Regions from separate parts of the Pseudoalteromonas sp. T1lg65 genome, predicted to be linked through region 1. Evidence: predicted binding sites of a transcription regulator. Region 1 holds the regulator's gene; each other region holds the start of a gene.
The links. Region 1 encodes FliA, which starts transcription of late flagellar genes. Its sites were predicted from a motif close to CTAAAGNTNNNNNNNNNNNNGCCGATA; they were not measured.

Region 1 (4,666 bases):
GGTTGGTCCTACGGGAGTTGGTAAAACAACGACTGTTGCGAAACTTGCCGCGTTGGGGGCACAGAAATTTGGTGCTGATAAAGTTGCACTAATCACCACTGATACCTATAGAATTGGTGCCTATGAGCAGCTGGCCACTTATGGCCGAATTATTGGCTGTCCAGTTAAGCAAGTTAAAGATGCGAATGAACTTGCGGAAGTGTTGTATCATTTACGAAATAAGCGTCTAGTATTAATAGATACAGCAGGAATGAGTCAGAGAGATTTGCGCTTAACTGAACAGTTAAATACACTTATGCGTAGTGCCCGAGTTGATATTCGCAGCTATCTAGTGTTGAGTGCAACGGCACAGATAAATGTTTTACAAGAAACCGTAAGACATTTTAAGAAAGTGAATTTAAGCGGCTGTATTTTCACAAAACTTGATGAAAGTCTAAGTTTAGGTGAGATAATCAGTATAGCGATTCAAAATCGCTTGCCAATAGGGTATCTTACCAACGGTCAGCGGGTGCCAGAAGACATTCGCGTAGCAAATGCTCAGAAACTAGTGAAAAAGGCTGAGCAATTGTATTTAAAAAGAATAAAAGCACAACACTCGCGACGTGTACCTGTAGCGTCCGGGTCAGTAGGAATGTATGATTAACACAGTTTTAGATCAAGCAAGTGGCCTGCGTAGAATGAGTCAAAATAGCAACCAAGGTGTAAAGGTTATTGCAGTAACCGGAGGCAAAGGCGGAGTCGGTAAGACCAATGTCTCTCTCAATACGGCGATTGCGATGGGGCAGCTAGGCCACAGAGTATTGGTACTAGATGCCGATTTAGGCTTAGCCAATTGCGATGTAATGCTTGGCCTAAGAGTCGAAAGAAACCTCTCGCATGTACTCTCTGGTGAATGTGAATTAGAAGAGATTTTGGTCGAGGGTCCTGCAGGCATTAAAATCGTTCCAGCCACATCCGGCTCACAAAACATGGTTGAGCTCACTCCCGCTGAGCACGCAGGTTTGATCAGAGCCTTCAGTGAACTTAATACACAATTTGACGTATTAATTGTGGACACCGCTGCGGGTATTTCAGACATGGTATTGAGTTTTTCCCGCGCTGCTCAAGATGTCATGGTAGTGGTATGTGATGAACCTACTTCTATTACAGATGCGTACGCCTTAATTAAAGTATTAAGTAGAGAGCATGGCGTTTATCGCTTTAAAATCGTAGCAAACATGGTACGTAGTCTGCGTGAAGGACAAGAGTTATTTGCCAAACTTTCCAAAGTTACTGATAGGTTTTTGGATGTTGCCTTAGAATTGGTTGCTACCATACCTTTCGATGAAAATATGCGGAAGTCGTCTCGTCGACAACGAGCAGTTGTTGATCTTTTTCCTAGCTCTCCGGCTGCAGTTGCAATAAAAGGGCTAGCAAGCAAGGCCGTTAAGTGGCCGATACCAAACCAACCTTCTGGGCACTTGGAATTTTTTATTGAACAGCTAGTGAATGGGTAATTATGACATCACCGGTTAATAAGGCGGCAGGATATCAAACAAAAAACCACTTGAACAAAGTGGTCGAGAGTCATGCCTCTTTAGTTAAAAAAGTGGCCTGTCACCTTATCGCTCGACTGCCCGCCAATGTCCAACTCGATGATCTTATACAATCCGGCATGATCGGTCTTTTAGAGGCTGCGAAAAATTTTGATGCGAGCAAAGGGGCTAGTTTTGAGACTTTTGCGGGTATTCGAATTCGAGGCGCGATGCTTGATGAAATCCGCAGAGGTGATTGGGCTCCTCGTTCAGTACACAAAAATAGCAGAATGGTTGCTGAGGCGATTTCAGAGTTAGAATCAAACCTTGGAAGAGAGCCAAAAGATACTGAAATCGCTGAAAAACTTGATATTACAGTCGATGAGTACCATCATATTTTACATGATGTAAATGCTAGTAAGGTGATTGGCATTGAGGACCTCGGGGTCGATGAAGACGTCATCACTCCAGCGAACAGCGATTTTGCGCTAGACAAACCGTTTAATAACGTTAAAAATGAACGTTTTAACGAGTCGTTGCTCGAGGCTATACAGTCATTACCTGAAAGAGATGCACTGGTACTGTCACTTTATTACAACGACGAGATGAACTTGAAAGAGATTGGCGCCATTTTGGATGTGAGCGAATCTCGAGTTAGTCAGATTCATGGTCAGGCAATGATTAGGCTCAGAGCCAAAATCAATGACTGGATAAATTAAAGTTAATAATTAGATAGGTTCGAACCTCACTGGAGGAAGTTTTGGATAAGAACATGAAAATTCTCGTGGTTGATGATTTCTCTACTATGAGAAGAATAATCAAAAACCTGCTGAGAGATTTAGGCTTTACCAATGTTCAAGAAGCTGATGATGGTAGTACAGCACTTCCTATGCTACAGAATCAGGAGTTTGACTTTGTAGTAACAGATTGGAACATGCCGGGCATGCAAGGTATTGATCTGTTGAGAGCAATTCGCGCAGATGAGAAATTAAAGCATATTCCTGTTCTAATGGTTACGGCAGAAGCAAAAAAAGAACAAATCGTAGCAGCTGCTCAAGCGGGTGTTAACGGCTATATAGTGAAGCCTTTTACTGCGGGTACATTGAAAACCAAACTTGAAAAAGTATTCGAGAGATTAGGCTAACAGTTAAGAGGGAGACGGCTTATGTCGGTAATTGCTGCGCCTCAGATCACGCTCGAGCAGGCAAAGTTGTTGGTAGAATACCTAGAACAAGGTGAACAGGAAAAAGCTGATCAGCTTGTTATGGAAGCTGCGAACAAAGAGCAGTCTGAACTTTTCGCAGAGGTCGGTAAGCTTACTCGTCAACTTCACGAGTCGTTGAAAAACTTTGAGTTAGATACCCGCTTAGCCGACCTTACCACTGATGCTATTCCCGATGCGAAACAACGCCTCAACTACGTCATGGAAATGACAGAAAATGCAGCGAACAAAACCATGGACGCGGTTGAAGCGAGTTTACCTCTAGCACAAAATTTGGCCGAGGAGCTGGAGGGGATTAAACCCACTTGGGATCGGTTGATGAGTCGGGACATACAGTTAGGTGAATTTAAATCGCTTTGCCACGACTTAGATAGTTTCATGCAATCTTCAAAAACGCGTACTGACGAGCTGCAATCTCTGATGACCAACGTATTGATGGCGCAAGATTATCAAGATTTGACGGGACAAGTGATTCGCCGAGTTATTGAACTTGTAAGAGAAGTTGAAGATAGCTTAATTCACATGTTGACTGTGTTTGGCTCCACAGGGGTTGAACAAAGTAAAGCAAATAATAATGAGAATAAAGCAGTCAAGTCAGAAGCTGCAACTGATGAATTATCAGGACCCGAGGGTCCAATCATAGACGCAGAATCGAGAGATGATGTGGTTTCTGGACAAGACGAAGTCGATGACCTGCTTTCTAGTTTGGGCTTCTAGTAGGAGAGTGTGAGTATGAGCTTTGAAGTCGATGAAGATATCTTACAAGACTTTCTGGTTGAAGCTGGCGAGATTTTGGAGCAGTTGTCCGAACAGCTAGTCGAACTAGAAAACAACCCTGAAGACAAAGACCTATTGAATGCAATATTCAGAGGTTTTCACACAGTGAAAGGTGGCGCTGGATTTCTGAGCATGACAGAGTTGGTTGATGCTTGTCATGGTGCTGAAAACGTGTTCGACGTTTTACGTCAGGGCCAACGATCTGTGACGCCTGAATTAATGGACGTCATTTTACAGTCTCTGGATACAATCAACGAGATGTTTAGCTGCATTCAAAGCCGCGAGCAGCCAGAACCTGCAGATCCTGTACTTCTCGACACATTGCACAAACTGAGCCAGCCTCAATCTCAAGACGAAGCTACTGCGACTCCAGAAGAAATTGAGCCGGAAACCACACAAACGCCATCAGAGGTCGAGCCATCTTCGGATGATGTGTTTTTCGATAGTGATTTCATCGATGTCGATGAAAGCTCAGGTGCTAGTTCAGACTCTAATATCGATGAAATTACCGAAGAAGAATTTGAAAGCTTATTAGATGAGTTGCATGGTTCAGGTAAGGGCCCAGCAACACCCGCATCGACTGAGTCAGCGACAAGTAGCTCAGGTGGCAGTGGTGGAGACATCACTGACGATGAATTCGATAATTTGTTAGACGAGTTGCACGGCGTTGGCCAGTTTGGTGGTGCGCCAAGTACACCAGTGAATAATGGTGACGGAGCAGAAAAACCAACTACCAAACCTGCAGTTCCAGCGTCTGCGGATGACGAAGAAATCACAGATGATGAATTTGAAGCCTTACTTGACGAACTACATGGCAAAGGTGAGGCGCCAAAACCTGTTCAAACACCAGCAGGAAGCGACGTAAAACCAACACAAGCTACGCCGCCAGAGGCACCAAAGCCTGCGCCAAAAGCAACGACAGCCGCAAAACCTGTGGAAAAGGTCGAAGCTCCAGCTGCAAAAGTAGAACCGGCCAAAGCCGCAGCTCAAGCACCCAAAAAACCAGCAGCTCAAGCTGAGACGACAGTGCGTGTTGATACTAAGCGGCTAGATGAAATCATGAACATGGTTGGTGAGTTGGTACTGGTCAGAAACCGATTGGTCAGCTTGGCCAATAATTCGAACAGTGAAGATATGGGTAAAGCCATTTCTA
Region 2 (4,666 bases), 1.6 Mb from region 1:
ACTTACACTGCACTACTAATGTTAGAAGTACATCAATACGCAGATCAAGATGCAACCCTGAACACCCTAGCAAAAAATCTACTCGGCAAAAAAGGCCAGTACATCGCTAATTTTTCCATGGTGTTTTTGTTTTACGCACTCTGTGCTGCATACATTGCTGGTGGCGGTCAACAACTGCAAGAAAAGTTCACCAATTGGCTCGGCGCAGGCTTAAGCCCACAACTCGGCTCAATAATCTTAGCTGTTGCCATTGCCACAATAGTCACTTTGGGCACTAGTACGGTTGATAAGTTAAACCAAGTGTTGTTTACGATTAAAGTCATTGTGTTAACGAGTTTGTTCTTTATTCTAACCCCCTATGTCCACGGTCAGCACCTTATCGATATGCCATTAGAACAAGGGTTAGTCATTGCCGCAATCCCTGTCATATTCACCTCTTTTGGTTTCCATGGCTCTATTCCATCTATCGTGAAATACGTTGGCCTAGATATCAAGCAACTACGTAAAGTCATGATGTTTGGTGCTGCCTTACCACTTGTTATTTATGTATTTTGGCAGCTCATCAGCCAAGGTGTCATGGGACAAAGCAGTTTAATGGCTAGCGAAGGCTTGCCAGGTTTTGTAGCCAGTATTTCGAATATTGCGCATAACGAAAATGTGAATTTGTTTATCACCCTATTTGCCGATTTGGCATTAGCGACTTCTTTTCTTGGCGTGAGTCTGGGTTTGTTCGATTTTTTTGCAGATGCTTTTAAGAAAAATGACAACACCAGTGGCCGTATCAAGACCGCATTAATCACATTTTTGCCTCCGCTTGGGTTTGCCCTATTCTTCCCTCAAGGGTTTATTATGGCTCTCGGTTATGCAGCCATTGCACTGGTGGTATTGGCTATCTTTTTACCTGTTGCTATGGTCAGAAAACAACGTAAGCAAATCGAGAATCAAGGCTATCAGGTTAAGGGTGGCAATATCGGATTAACGATCGCAGCGCTATTTGGTGTAATCATTATCACATCACAAATCCTGCAAATGATGGGGCTTATCCCAAGCTTAGGGTAAGCTCCAAAAGAAAAGGAAGTAGTCTAACTACTTCCTTTTTCGATATTTAGTTATCAAGTTAGTAGCTTTATGGCTGTTGCTCACCATCACCACTCACCTCGATCGGGTCGGACTCTTTCGCTTTACCTTGCAAGATTGATATTTCTACACGACGATTTCGGCGTCGATCTGTATCGCTTTCATTAGGCACCAACGGGCGGGTATCAGCATGTCCGACTACCACCATCCTGTTTTTATCGAAGCCTGGGACTTTTTGCATCTCCGAAGCTACGGCAACGGCCCGAGTAGCAGATAAATCCCAGTTATTGGTATATAACTCGTTGGTCACCTGAAAATCATCGGTATGCCCAGAGACTGTTATTTCACCTGGCACATCCTTGAGCAGCCCTGCTATTTCTTGTATCAATGGCTTAAATTTTGGCTGTAAAAACGCACTGCCTGAAGGAAATGCCCCATTTTCTTGAATGCGGATTATGATTTGCTGACCTAATGACTCTAATTCGATCGCGCCATCCATAATTTGCTTTTGTAATTGTTGAGCAATTTTCTTTACTAGCTCGTTTACTTGTTCCTGCTCGGCTGCTGCAACAGCCTGTGTGGAAGCTTGTTGCTGGGCGGTACTCGAGGATTCACCACCTCGTTTATTACCCCGTTGTTCTTGACGACCGCCAGCAGAGGACTCATCACCAGCCTGAAACTCCAGCATTTGCTGGGTCATTTCGACGGTCTGCTGTTGGATCGTTTCAATGGGTGTCGGTTCGGGTTTACCCGGAGTAAACTCCATCGCAATCACGCTGGTTCCTTTGGGAATATCCTTTACTTCTATTTTGTTTTGTACACCAAACGCAAACTTCATTGAGCCCGCTATTTGTTTAAACTTCAACACATCCATTTCAGAAAATGCCAGCAATAGAACAAAAAAGCACATCAGTAGCGACATCAAATCCGCAAATGTTCCCATCCAAGCCGGCAAGCCAGGTGGTGGACATTTGCATTCTTTTTCGTCAGACATACCTACTCCTCAGCAGCAACAGCTCGTTTCGACTCTGGTAGGTAGTTTTTCAGAATACCTTCGATGACCTTAGGATTTTGTCCATCCTGAATACCCAAAATGGCATCTAGAATTAAGCGCTGATTACGCTCTTCTTCGTCTTTTCTCAGTAGTAACTTAGTTTGCACAGGAATAGCAACGACATTAGCAAGGAAAGCACCATACAACGTCGTCAAAAGTGCCACTGCCATCGCTGGACCAATCGCTTTGGGATCGTCCATATTTGAGAGCATTGCAACCAATCCAATTAGGGTACCTATCATCCCCATAGCAGGTGCGATATCACCCAAAGATTTAAATAAACCAGCGCCAACTTCATGACGCGAAGAAGTTAATGCAATATCTTTTTGCAACGTCGCCCTGACCACATCTGCGTCATGGCCATCGACCAACATATCAACGCCTTTACGCATAAAGGGATTCGGTATATCCGCCTCCTCCAAAGCCAGAAAACCGCCTTTTCGCGCTGAGTCTGCAAGTTCTACCGCTTTCTCAATCAGTTCTTCGGGGGTTTCCAGCTTGAACATAAACGCTTTTGCGGTAACTTTACCAATTCCAAAAAATTGGCCGAGTGTAAAGTGTGATAACACGATGAATATAGACCCACCGAATACAATGATGACCGATGGCGTGTTGTAGAACATTGCTACTTGACCATCACTACTGAGCACCATTGACATGATAATTAGACCTATTGCGCCTAGGATCCCTATTACCGTTGCTAAATCCACATTTCCTCCAGGGGAGCGTTATTAGTGTTAAATTGTTCTTATTATTCGAGTTATCGGCAAGTCGAGCGACAACTTAACATTATTATATTAAAAAGTACTTAAATTGCGAGTTTAAGCTGCTTAACACCTATACCACTTTTTCTAGTCAAAATGTGACTGGTTTTTTTGACCTTAAGCTTCAATCCCCCTAAAATTGCCCCACTTCTCATAACTTGGTTCTCACTGCGATGGCTGTAAAAAAACCTGAAAATTTAAGCTTCGAAGAAGCGATGCAAGAACTTGAACAAATAGTCGCGGAAATGGAAAGTGGCTCGCAGCCTCTCGACCAAGCACTGAAACAATTCGAACGTGGCATTAAGTTAGCGAAAGCCTCACACCAAAAGCTTCAACAAGCTGAGCAACAGGTCTCGATTTTAATGGGTGAAGGTGAAGCAGCAACCCTGCAACCTTTTGATAACGAGTTATAATGACAGCACTGTTAATTAAAAAGCTAGGTTTGGCAAAAGAACGTGTCGAACACACTATCGCGCGCTACTTCGAGCAACAGCTAGATACTGACGATCAAATAAAGGCAGCGACCCAATACGCAATCAGTAACGGTGGTAAGCGTCTGAGACCATTTTTGGTATATTCTACCGGCGAGTTATTTGGTGCGAGCCAACAAGACTTGGATGCATGTGCAGCAGCAATAGAATGTATTCATAGCTATTCATTGGTTCATGATGATCTTCCAGCCATGGATGATGACGAATTGCGTCGAGGCAAGCCGACCTGTCATATCATGTACGATGAAGCCACCGCAATTTTGGCTGGTGACGCCTTGCAGAGCCTAGCCTTTGAACTGCTCAGTGAGCCATCAGATAGCCTAGCTATCGGTAGTCAATTGAAGATGCTTAATGTCCTAGCCAAAGCTTCAGGATTGCAGGGGATGGTAGGTGGTCAAGCACTCGATCTGGACGCTACCGATCAGCAAATTTCACTGACTGAATTAGAGCGTATTCATCGCTTAAAAACCGGGGCGCTGTTACGATGTTCGGTAGAGTTAGGATTGCTAAGTGCAGGCAGACACCCTTCTGAGCCTGAGTATCAAGCACTCGTTGAATACGGCAATGCGGTTGGTCTTGCATTTCAAGTTAGAGACGATATTTTGGATATCGAAGGTAGTACCGAAGTATTGGGTAAGCCAAGCGGCTCAGATATAGACCAAAATAAATCGACCTATCCAGCTTTACTGGGATTACCACAAGCACAAGCCAAAGCAGAGCATTTAATTCAAATCGCGCTTAACGCACTGGATAGGGTCGCTGCGGATACGCAGGTACTGGCCGACTTGGCAAAATATATCATCGACCGAGACCACTAGTATAATTGACACATACAACTACATTGGTTGAATAGAAAAGTTACAGAGAACCCCTTTTTATATGCCAACGAACATAATATGATGGGCAGTTGGTAAATAATAAATAACCATGAAGTGAGCATAGGCTTGCTCATTTAGGACTTCGATAAAGAACATGAAACTTGATAGTAGCAAGTATCCCTTATTAGCCTTAATAGACGATCCGAGTCAGCTTAGGCAGCTGCCTCAAAGCAAGTTAAGCAGTTTAAGTAATGAGCTGCGAGCATATTTGTTAGACTCAGTCTCTCAAAGTAGCGGCCATTTAGCATCTGGGCTAGGTACTGTAGAACTTACCGTAGCATTGCATTATGTCTACCATACTCCGCAAGACAGATTGGTGTGGGATGTAGGACACCAAGCCTATCCTCATAAGATTCTCACGGGCCGACGTGACCAAATGCACACGATCCGCCAAAAAGATGG
Region 3 (4,666 bases), 1.7 Mb from region 1:
TCTGGTGCTTTCTCTGATATCCTCAGTTTTAGACTCCCCAACGGTTGGGAAATTGGGCTATCAAATGAAGTGTATCGCAATGCCCAAGGTGAAGCCTTTGAAAAAGTCGGTTTTCAACCTGACGTAGTGATCCCAGCCTATACCAGTTTAGAAACTGATTTGCAGCGCTTTGCGACCTACGATTACGCGCTAAAACAGCTAGGCAAACAAACTTATCCATCTATCGATATCGTGACATTTGAACATCAGGTTAATGACTTAATGGCACAAAGTGGGCTTCCCGGTTTAGCTGTTGCAGTTATCCAAAATGGAAAACTGAAGTACAGCAATGGATTTGGTTCAGCAGATGAGAAAAACACTCCGGTTACGGCGAATACACCGTTTTATCTTGCGTCGGTTAGTAAAACCATGGTCGGTGCAACACTGGCTCATGCGGTTGAAGATAAACTGATTAATTTGGATGAGCCAATCGCACCAATTTTGCCATTTACTTTGAAAGCCATTTCAGCACAAGACACGCCTATCACCTTTGCTCACCTAGTTACGCATACCAGTGGCATCGTAGACGCAAGCCCCGCCTACACTTGCTCTTATTATCTGCACGAGACACAACAGAATATGAATGATGCCCTGCTTGGCTCTAATTTGTGTGACGAACAAATCAACCCAGATCTTGGGACATATTTGCGGGATTACTTAAGCGAATCTGGACGCAACTATCAGGAGATCAATTTTACCAGTCAGTACGACTATGAAACCGGTGAAATATACGTTTATTCTAATATCGCTACAGCACTCGCGGCATATGCATTAGAAATAAAGGCACAAAAACCGTTCACAACCTTGGTAGATGACTATATTTTTGCACCGCTAGCGATGCAAAACAGTTACTGGGGTGTGGGTAAAACAGCGGATAATGTTGCCACTCGCTTTGTTTATTCACCTGATGATGAGCAGCTGCTTGCTATGCCTGATTATGGTGCGATTACCTATCCAGATGGCTCAGCAATTTCAACCGTTAACGATCTTGCAAAATATCTAATCGCCAGTATGAATGAAGGCAAACTCGGTGGGCACCAATTGCTTTCAAAAGCCGCAGTGTCAGACATGTTAAGTCCGCAAACTGAAGTGCCAGTTCCCAGTAGAGATATTGGCTATTTTTGGGAGCTAGATGGAAGCTTAATCCACCATGATGGCTCAGATCCCGGTGTGATATCACAAATGATTGGTGACACCAAAACCAAAAATGGCGTGATCCTGCTGAGTAATGGTGATGACAATCATGACCCACACTATGAAGCTTTTGTGATTATTCAGCAATTAGCACTACAGCTAGCCAATACAAAATAAATAATAATGAACAATGCGGTGTGATAAACACCGCTATTTAAAAAATATAAAAACACGGTTTAATTGCTGGTGAGAAATTAAACCGTGCAATTTAGGCAACCTCAATTAAAAAAACTCTTAAATACAAAAACTTACAAACAAAACCAATTCAACACTATACAAACAAACCAAATTTCAATTCCAAAAAATAACAAGCAGAAAATAAATAATTCAAACAAACCACCAACAAAAACAGGAATATTTAATTAACTTCAACAATAAGCCTAAAGCACCCCACAAAAGTACCGATAACAGGATCAAATGTAATTAAACCTTTTCGGAGATTATTCTGTGGCCTTATACGTTAATACCAACGTCAGTTCTTTGAATGCACAAAGACAGCTTTTAAATTCAGGTAACACGCTAGATACATCATTTAAACGTCTTTCTTCAGGTTTTCGTATTAATAGTGCTGCGGATGACGCGGCCGGTTTACAAATATCAAACCGCTTAGACTCACAAATTCAAGGTTTAAACCAAGGTAACCGTAACGCTAATGACGGCTTATCACTTGCACAAACCGCTGAAGGCGCGATGGACGAAATCACGTCAATGTTACAGCGCATGAGAACGCTTGCGCAGCAGGCTGCTAATGGCTCAAACACGGGCGCAGATAGACTCGCGCTGCAAGAAGAAGCAATCCAACTGAAAGAAGAAATCAACCGTATTGCCAAAGACACCACATTTGGTGGTCAAAACTTATTAGACGGTACGTATGATGCCAGTTTTCAGGTCGGAGCCGATGCAGTTCAGACTATTTCCTTTACTATGAAAGATGTGAAGGGAAATACCTTGACCGCGAATGGTGGCTTCACTTTTTCAGGTATTGCGATGATAGCTTCGACCATTACAGGAAGAGCGCTTGGCGAGGAAACGGTAGGGTTAACAAAAGTAACAGGACTCTCAACCGATGGTTCTGGCACTGCTTTCTACGGTTATGACGTCATGTTTGGCGCGATGAACCCGGTAACTGGTGATATTTCCCTTTCCAGTCAAAAACATGCCCAAACCGTATTCGCAGCGATCGATGGACTTATTTCTGTTGTTGATAAAAAGCGTGCGGAGCTAGGTGCAGTGCAAAACCGTTTTCAGTCTACGATCCGTAACCAGTCGAATATTTCTGAAAACCTATCAGCGGCGAAGTCACGCATCAAAGATACTGACTTTGCTCAAGAGACCGCGAAGTTAACCAAGGCGCAAATTTTACAGCAAGCAAGTCAGTCAATTTTGAGTCAGGCAAATCAGCGTCCACAAGCAGCCTTAAGCTTGCTTGGTTAATAAACTAACTTTGCTCCCTTTATCCAATTATGGGTTGCCTGATAACTTGCTGTCTATTGGCAACCCATTTTGCATTTTTGAACTAAACCTATTTGTCGTGCAAACCCCACGGCAATATTTTTTTTGTTGAATACATCAAAACTTTCAATTTGGATAATTCACAAAAACAAAATACTGTTAAAGTAAAATTTACCTAAAAATGATACATAAATGTATATAACTGAATTTTAAAACAAGAAAAACAGAACGAGAAATAACATAAAACCCATATAAAACATACAATTAAAGGAAGAAGTAACGAAACCTTTTGTCCCAACACCCCATTAAGAATATTACACCACGAAAAAATCTAAAAACAGAAATATTTAATTAATTTCAATGATTTACTAAAGATAGCAGCAAAAGTACCGATATTAGGATCGCACTAGAATTTTTATATGGAGATAAACCCAATGGCTTTATATGTAAATACCAACGTCAGCTCTTTGAATGCGCAAAGACAATTGATGAACTCAGGCAATACACTCGATACGTCATTTAAAAGACTTTCGTCTGGTTTTCGTATTAACAGTGCTGCTGATGATGCAGCAGGTTTACAAATTTCAAATCGCTTAGACTCACAAATCCAAGGCTTAAACCAAGGTAACCGTAACGCCAACGACGGTTTATCGCTGGCACAAACTGCGGAAGGAGCGATGGACGAAGTGACGTCAATGTTGCAACGCATGCGAACCCTTGCTCAGCAAGCTGCGAACGGTTCTAACACTGATGCTGATAGGCTTTCTCTACAAGAAGAGGCTGTACAGCTAAAAGAAGAAATAAACCGTATCGCTAAAGACACCACATTTGGCGGTCAGAACCTATTGGACGGCAGTTACGATGCCAGCTTTCAAGTAGGTGCTGATGCGGTGCAAACCATCTCTTTTAGCATGAGAGATGTAAAAGGTAACTCGTTAACAGCCAACGGTGGCTTCACTTTTACTGGCTTAGCAGCTATTGCTACTGGTATTTCAGGCAAAAAGCTCTCTGAAGATTTAACAGGTATATCAAATGTATCTGGTGGAGGTGCTGCGGGTGGATACGGTTATAGTAAGTTAGTGCATTCAGGAACTAATGAAATTTCTCTGTCTTCACAAGCTAACGCACAACAGATGATGGCCGCGATGGATGGTTTAATAGCCGTTGTTGATAAAAAGCGTGCTGAGCTGGGTGCAGTACAAAACCGTTTTCAGTCTACTATTCGTAACCAATCGAATATTTCTGAAAACTTATCAGCGGCTAAATCACGTATCAAAGATACTGACTTTGCTCAAGAAACTGCAAAATTAACCAAAGCGCAAATTTTACAGCAGGCCAGTCAGTCAATTCTGAGCCAAGCGAATCAGCGCCCTCAGGCTGCATTGAGCTTGTTAGGTTAATACCTTTGAAATAACTCCGCTTTACCCATTCATAGGTTGCCAAACCATACCCCATTTATCTTGGCAACCTATTTTGGCACGAGACATACCTTCGCTATATCAACACACTCTAAAGCCTGACGTGATTCAGTTACAGCTTCCATTGAAGTTGCTTTGCTAAAAAGAAGTCCAGAAACGCTTTCACCTTAGGCTGAGGATGCCTAACGTTATGATAATACGCGTATACACCCACACCTTTAACCCAGTAATCTTCCATAATCGGTTGCAATTGATTGTTTGAGATCGCCGCTGTTATTTCTTCACTATCACTGCTCGCGTTAATAATTCCGAGCCCAGAAATAGCCAAATCAATCAACCCGACGACCGTTGCAACTTTTTGTTTAAGCAATTTATACACAGGCTTTTGATCATGAAGCATCAACACGTTTGAAGGTTGATTGTGTAGGTAACCAACCACATAATGTTGCTCCAAGTCGTCTAACTGAACGGGTACACCATGTTCTTGCAGGTATTGCGGTGAGGCATATAGAGCAAGCGTAGTGTGAAACAAAGCACGGCGCTTTAAACTCGGAAATTTGTCA
Region 4 (4,666 bases), 1.7 Mb from region 1:
GTTAAATTCGTCAGAAGCCATGTTAACTTTTTAGGTGGTGCTTCAGCGCAAACTCAAAGCAATTTGAGTTATGCCTATATCATCGCTAAGCAAGAGGGCAAAGGGGAGCAAATCGCACAACAGCTATTTCATAGCATTCATGAGAGAAGAGAACGTTTTCTCAACATTGATGATGTCAAGCGGTTGTTAGAACTGAATGGCATTCCCAAAGAAAAGTTTGATCAAGCGATGACGAGTATGCCAGTTATCGTCGCAGAAGCAGAAATGGTGCAAGCGCAACAAAGAATGTCCGACGCTGGCGGGTTGAACAGCGTGCCAACTTTTATTGTCAACGACAAATACAAAATTGAGATCCGTTCATTAAAAAGTCAGCAAGAACTAAATGAGCTGGTCGCGTACTTATTAAAAAAATAAATCTGGAGTAAACATAGATGTTGAAAGTTATTAAAGGGTTAGCGTTAGCTTTTATCCTGCCTGTATTTGCACAAGCGGCTCAATTTGAAGAAGGTGTGCATTATGATGTAATAGCTGAACGTGGTACTAAATCACCTCAGGTTACTGAGTATTTCTCTTTCTTCTGTCCTGCATGTAATGCGATGGAAGGCTTACTTGTTGAGTTAAAGCCAAAGCTTGATAAAGAAGTTAAATTCAAACAAAGCCATGTTGATTTTATTGGCTCACGCAAGCCTGAGGTTCAAAGTGCTTTAGCAACGGGTTTAGCAATTGCAGAGGTGCTGCCGGAAAAAGACAAACTAGTGGCTGCGGTGTTTAATCATATTCATGGCAAGCGTGCTTCAGTGAATGAGCTTGCTGATATCAAAGATATTTTCGTTGCACAAGGCGTAGATGGTGCTAAATTCGATAAACTAGCGCAAAGTTTTGCTGTACGCACCAAGACATCAAAAATGCAGCGTATGCAAAAAACCATGTCAGAAAAGGGCGCACTAACTGGTGTTCCCACATTTATCGTTAATGGCAAGTACAAACTTAACCTTCGTGAATCAGGTACCACCAAACCTGAACAGATTGCAGCGTTAATTAATTACTTAGCGAAAAAGTAAAATTTTACTGTGTTACTATGAACCCCGCATATTGGCGGGGTTTTTTTATGTATAGAGTTTTGGTTTCTAGCTGCCTACTCGGTAAGCCGGTTCGTTATGATGGTACTTCACAACAGCTAACGCACCATGTTATTCAATACTGGCAAAGTAAAGGTTGGTTGTTGTCTCTTTGCCCTGAAATGTCGGGTGGTTTGCCGACTCCCAGGCCTCCAGCAGAAATTCATGGTAAACAAGTCTTAACGCAATCTGGTGAAGACTTTACCGAGGCGTTTCAACGCGGCGCTGAAGTTGCACTTTCACTGTGTCGACGGCATAACATTCAATTTGCTTTACTAAAAGAGTCTAGTCCTTCCTGTGGACGAAACTGGATTTATGATGGTGTGCATTCGGGTAGAAAAATCTCAGGAATGGGGATAACGGCAAAACTTTTGGTTGATAATGGCATTTCGGTATTTAGTGAAGAACAGTTGCCAGCGCTTACAAATGCGTTGGCAACAGCAGACTAATCTGTTCAACGTAAGGTCGAGGCTTATTTCCGGGTCAGATAAACGCCAGACTCTACATGATGGGTGTAAGGGAACTGATCAAATATCGCAAGTCTTGTGAGGTTATGTGTTTTTGACAGCAGTTCCAAATCTCGTTCCAGTGTGTCGGGGTTGCATGAGATGTAGATGATATTGTCATAGTTACTAACCAGCTTACAGGTAAGTTCATCCATGCCTGCGCGAGGCGGATCGACTAAGATGGTTTGGCAGTTGTAAGAATTTAGATCAATGCCATCTAAGCGAGAAAACTGTTGGCCTTGCATTGCTTGAGTGAATTCTTCACTCGACATACGAATAATATCTAAGTTGTTGACTTGGTTTGCTGCGATATTGAACTGAGCAGATTTTACCGATGACTTAGAGATCTCCGTTGCGAGTACTTTATCAAAGTGCCCAGCAAGGGCGATGGAAAAGTTACCATTACCACAATACAACTCAAGCAAATCGTTCTCCAGTGATAGGCTGATGTCTTGTGTCCATGCCAGCATTTTTTGATTTACTTCCGCATTTGGCTGCGTGAAACTATTTTCGACTTGTTGGTAAATATATTCTTTACCGTTTACTGTTAGTTTTTCGGTGACAAAGTCACTACCAAACACGATTTTTTGCTTACGCGCTCTGCCAATGAAATCGACTTTGTAAGTCTGTTGTAACTCTTTTCTAAGCTTTAGCAACTCAGCTTGCCATTCTTCTGAAAGAGGTTTGTGGTATAACAGACTAACGAGAATTTCGCCGCTTAGAGTCGATAAATAGTCTATTTGAAATAGCTTGCGGCGGAGGATGTCGTTGTGTCTTAACTTATCCATCATCACTTGCATCATTTCGTTGACCAAAGGTGCGCCGGGATCAAATTGATCGACTCTTATTTTTTCCTTGCTTTGTTGGTCAAACATGATGTGGAAAAGATCTTCCCCTTCATGCCAAACCCTAAATTCACAACGCTGGCGGTAGTGACGCTTAGCCGATTCATATATTTCAAGTTTCGGCGCGTCGAATCGAGCAAACTGGGTCTCAATACGATTTGCTTTTTCTGCCAACTGTTGTTCGTAAGTTGACTCATCTATTTTTATCACTGCCATGCTGGGATCACCAAGGAGAAAATTAAGACGCGCTATTTTAGGGGCCGTTGCTAATTTGTCCAGTTTAGTTGCTATGTTTTGCTGGTTTTTTAAACATTTTGCTTTAGCTTTAAAACTATATGCCGATATAAAGGCAATGAAATATGGAGGGCATACCATGAAAATCGGGCAATTACATCAATTGCTGAATCCGGCGATGCAACACAAACCCGGAAAAAGCAAAGGGGTAGGACCAAATATACACCTCGGTGCAGATAGCTACGCAGGGGATAAATCAAAATTAGCTGCAAAGCTACTTGACGACAAACTGGCGGAAGCACTCGGTATCGAAAAACCGGCGAAAGAGAAAAAAGACAAACCGCTGTTTGATTTTGAAGCTATCGTCAAGAATGTACTCGACTTTGTACAAGGCGCCGTAAAAAAAGCCAAGGTAGACGGGAAAAAAGGCGATGAGCTTCGTTCAATGCTGGATGATGCCCGTAAAGGGGTTATGCAAGGGATCGATGAAGCTACCGATGAACTAAAAGGCATGGGCGTTTTTAATGATGAAATAGAAGATGGCATCGAGAAGTCACGGGAGGGGATTTTTAAAGGTCTTGAAGATTTTGAAAAAGAGCTATTCGAACCCGAGCAGCCAAAAACGTTTGCCGTAAGTGCTGCGCAGTTTGCCAGCCTGTCTAACAAAGCAGAGTATTCGTTTACTACCGCGGAGGGAGATGAAGTCACTATTTCTTTCTCAGATGCCTATGCACAGTCCTCAGCAGCCAGTGCCCAGCAGCGAGGCGACAAGTTTGGTGCCGCGTATTCAACTAATCAAACACATGAAGTCAACTTTTCGATTAGTGTCAACGGAGAGCTGAATGCAGACGAGCAAAAAGCAATAAACGAGATGATGAAAGACATTCGCGATGTCAGCGATTCATTTTTTGCTGGAGAATATGACAACGCATTCGAATTAGCGAAATCACTTAAGCTTGATAGTGAACACATTACGAATTTCAATATGGATCTGAGGCAAAGTAAGACATCCGCAGCCATCACTCAGTATCAGCAAAGTAATCCAATGAAAGAAATCGAAAAGTTGTTTGCACCACTAGACAAACGTTTAACCGATTTGCATGAACAAGCGGGATCTTTGGGCATTGACTCTCAACTGCCTGACATGATGGCTTGGATGAACGAAGGGCAGGCCCGGTTATCTGAGTTTTTAGATTATGCAACCAGCTTCTTTGACAAGCTAAGTGAGCTACACAAGACAACCACAGATAAACTTAGCTAGTAGCAAAGTTTCTTTTAAGTGCCAGACGTGGCAAACTTCTCACTCTTTTTCTTTGGAGTAAGATAGTTTGCCACGCATTTTAGTTTTTGATTCTGGTATTGGTGGAACCAGCGTGTTATCTCATATACGTCAGAAGCTGCCTAATGCGACTTATGGATATGTAATGGACAACGCGTTGTTGCCCTATGGCCTGCAACCACAAGAAGTGATCAAAGCCAGAATTCGAGGTTTAGTTCAGTGGCAAAAACGCTGTGAACCATCCGTTGACGTAATAGTCATTGCTTGTAATACCGCTTCCACGTACGCCTTAGATGAAGCCAGAAAACATACAGATATTCCTGTTGTTGGTGTTGTTCCTGCTATCAAGCCTGCTGCAGCCAGCTCAAAGACAAAGCACATTACCTTGTTGGCTACACCAGCTACTTCAAAAAACGCTTACACCAAAAAACTCATCGAAGAATTCGCCGCAGACTGCAAAGTTACTATTCTACATTCTACCGAGCTAGTTAAACTCGCTGAACAGTTATATTGGTACGGAGAGGTTGATACTTTGGCACTTAGTGATGAAATTGAAAGGTTAGGTATTCCAAAAGAGACCGATCAACTTATATTAGGATGTACTCACTTTCCGCTTCTCAGTGAACTTATCTCGCGATGTGTCGATCCCAAGATCCGATTGATCGATTCTGGTGAGGCAATAGC

Region 2: a site for FliA is predicted at 2,893-2,919, ahead of pomA (flagellar motor protein PomA). Genes of this name have one in related genera too.
Region 3: a site for FliA is predicted at 1,614-1,640, ahead of ACSLBF_RS13735 (flagellin N-terminal helical domain-containing protein). Genes of this name have one in related genera too.
Region 4: a site for FliA is predicted at 2,787-2,813, ahead of ACSLBF_RS15830 (DUF5610 domain-containing protein). Genes of this name have one in related genera too.

What each region holds. Positions count from the first base shown of each region.
Region 1 covers NZ_CP196837.1:1,362,221-1,366,886, forward strand. Annotated here, with positions in the region: gene flhF (flagellar biosynthesis protein FlhF) at 1-643, shown strand, start outside; gene ACSLBF_RS05805 (MinD/ParA family protein) at 636-1,496, shown strand; gene ACSLBF_RS05810 (RNA polymerase sigma factor FliA) at 1,499-2,233, shown strand; gene cheY (chemotaxis response regulator CheY) at 2,275-2,658, shown strand; gene ACSLBF_RS05820 (protein phosphatase CheZ) at 2,680-3,453, shown strand; gene ACSLBF_RS05825 (chemotaxis protein CheA) at 3,469-4,666, shown strand, end outside.
Region 2 covers NZ_CP196837.1:2,928,404-2,933,069, forward strand. Annotated here, with positions in the region: gene ACSLBF_RS12890 (aromatic amino acid transport family protein) at 1-1,059, shown strand, start outside; gene ACSLBF_RS12895 (flagellar motor protein MotB) at 1,127-2,071, opposite strand; gene pomA (flagellar motor protein PomA) at 2,074-2,841, opposite strand; gene xseB (exodeoxyribonuclease VII small subunit) at 3,069-3,308, shown strand; gene ispA ((2E,6E)-farnesyl diphosphate synthase) at 3,308-4,204, shown strand; gene dxs (1-deoxy-D-xylulose-5-phosphate synthase) at 4,359-4,666, shown strand, end outside.
Region 3 covers NZ_CP196837.1:3,096,784-3,101,449, forward strand. Annotated here, with positions in the region: gene ACSLBF_RS13730 (serine hydrolase) at 1-1,350, shown strand, start outside; gene ACSLBF_RS13735 (flagellin N-terminal helical domain-containing protein) at 1,681-2,667, shown strand; gene ACSLBF_RS13740 (flagellin N-terminal helical domain-containing protein) at 3,120-4,085, shown strand; gene ACSLBF_RS13745 (LysR family transcriptional regulator) at 4,216-4,666, opposite strand, start outside.
Region 4 covers NZ_CP196837.1:3,567,610-3,572,275, reverse strand. Annotated here, with positions in the region: gene ACSLBF_RS15850 (thiol:disulfide interchange protein DsbA/DsbL) at 1-414, shown strand, start outside; gene ACSLBF_RS15845 (thiol:disulfide interchange protein DsbA/DsbL) at 432-1,061, shown strand; gene ACSLBF_RS15840 (DUF523 domain-containing protein) at 1,109-1,567, shown strand; gene trmA (tRNA (uridine(54)-C5)-methyltransferase TrmA) at 1,591-2,685, opposite strand; gene ACSLBF_RS15830 (DUF5610 domain-containing protein) at 2,843-3,964, shown strand; gene murI (glutamate racemase) at 4,032-4,666, shown strand, end outside.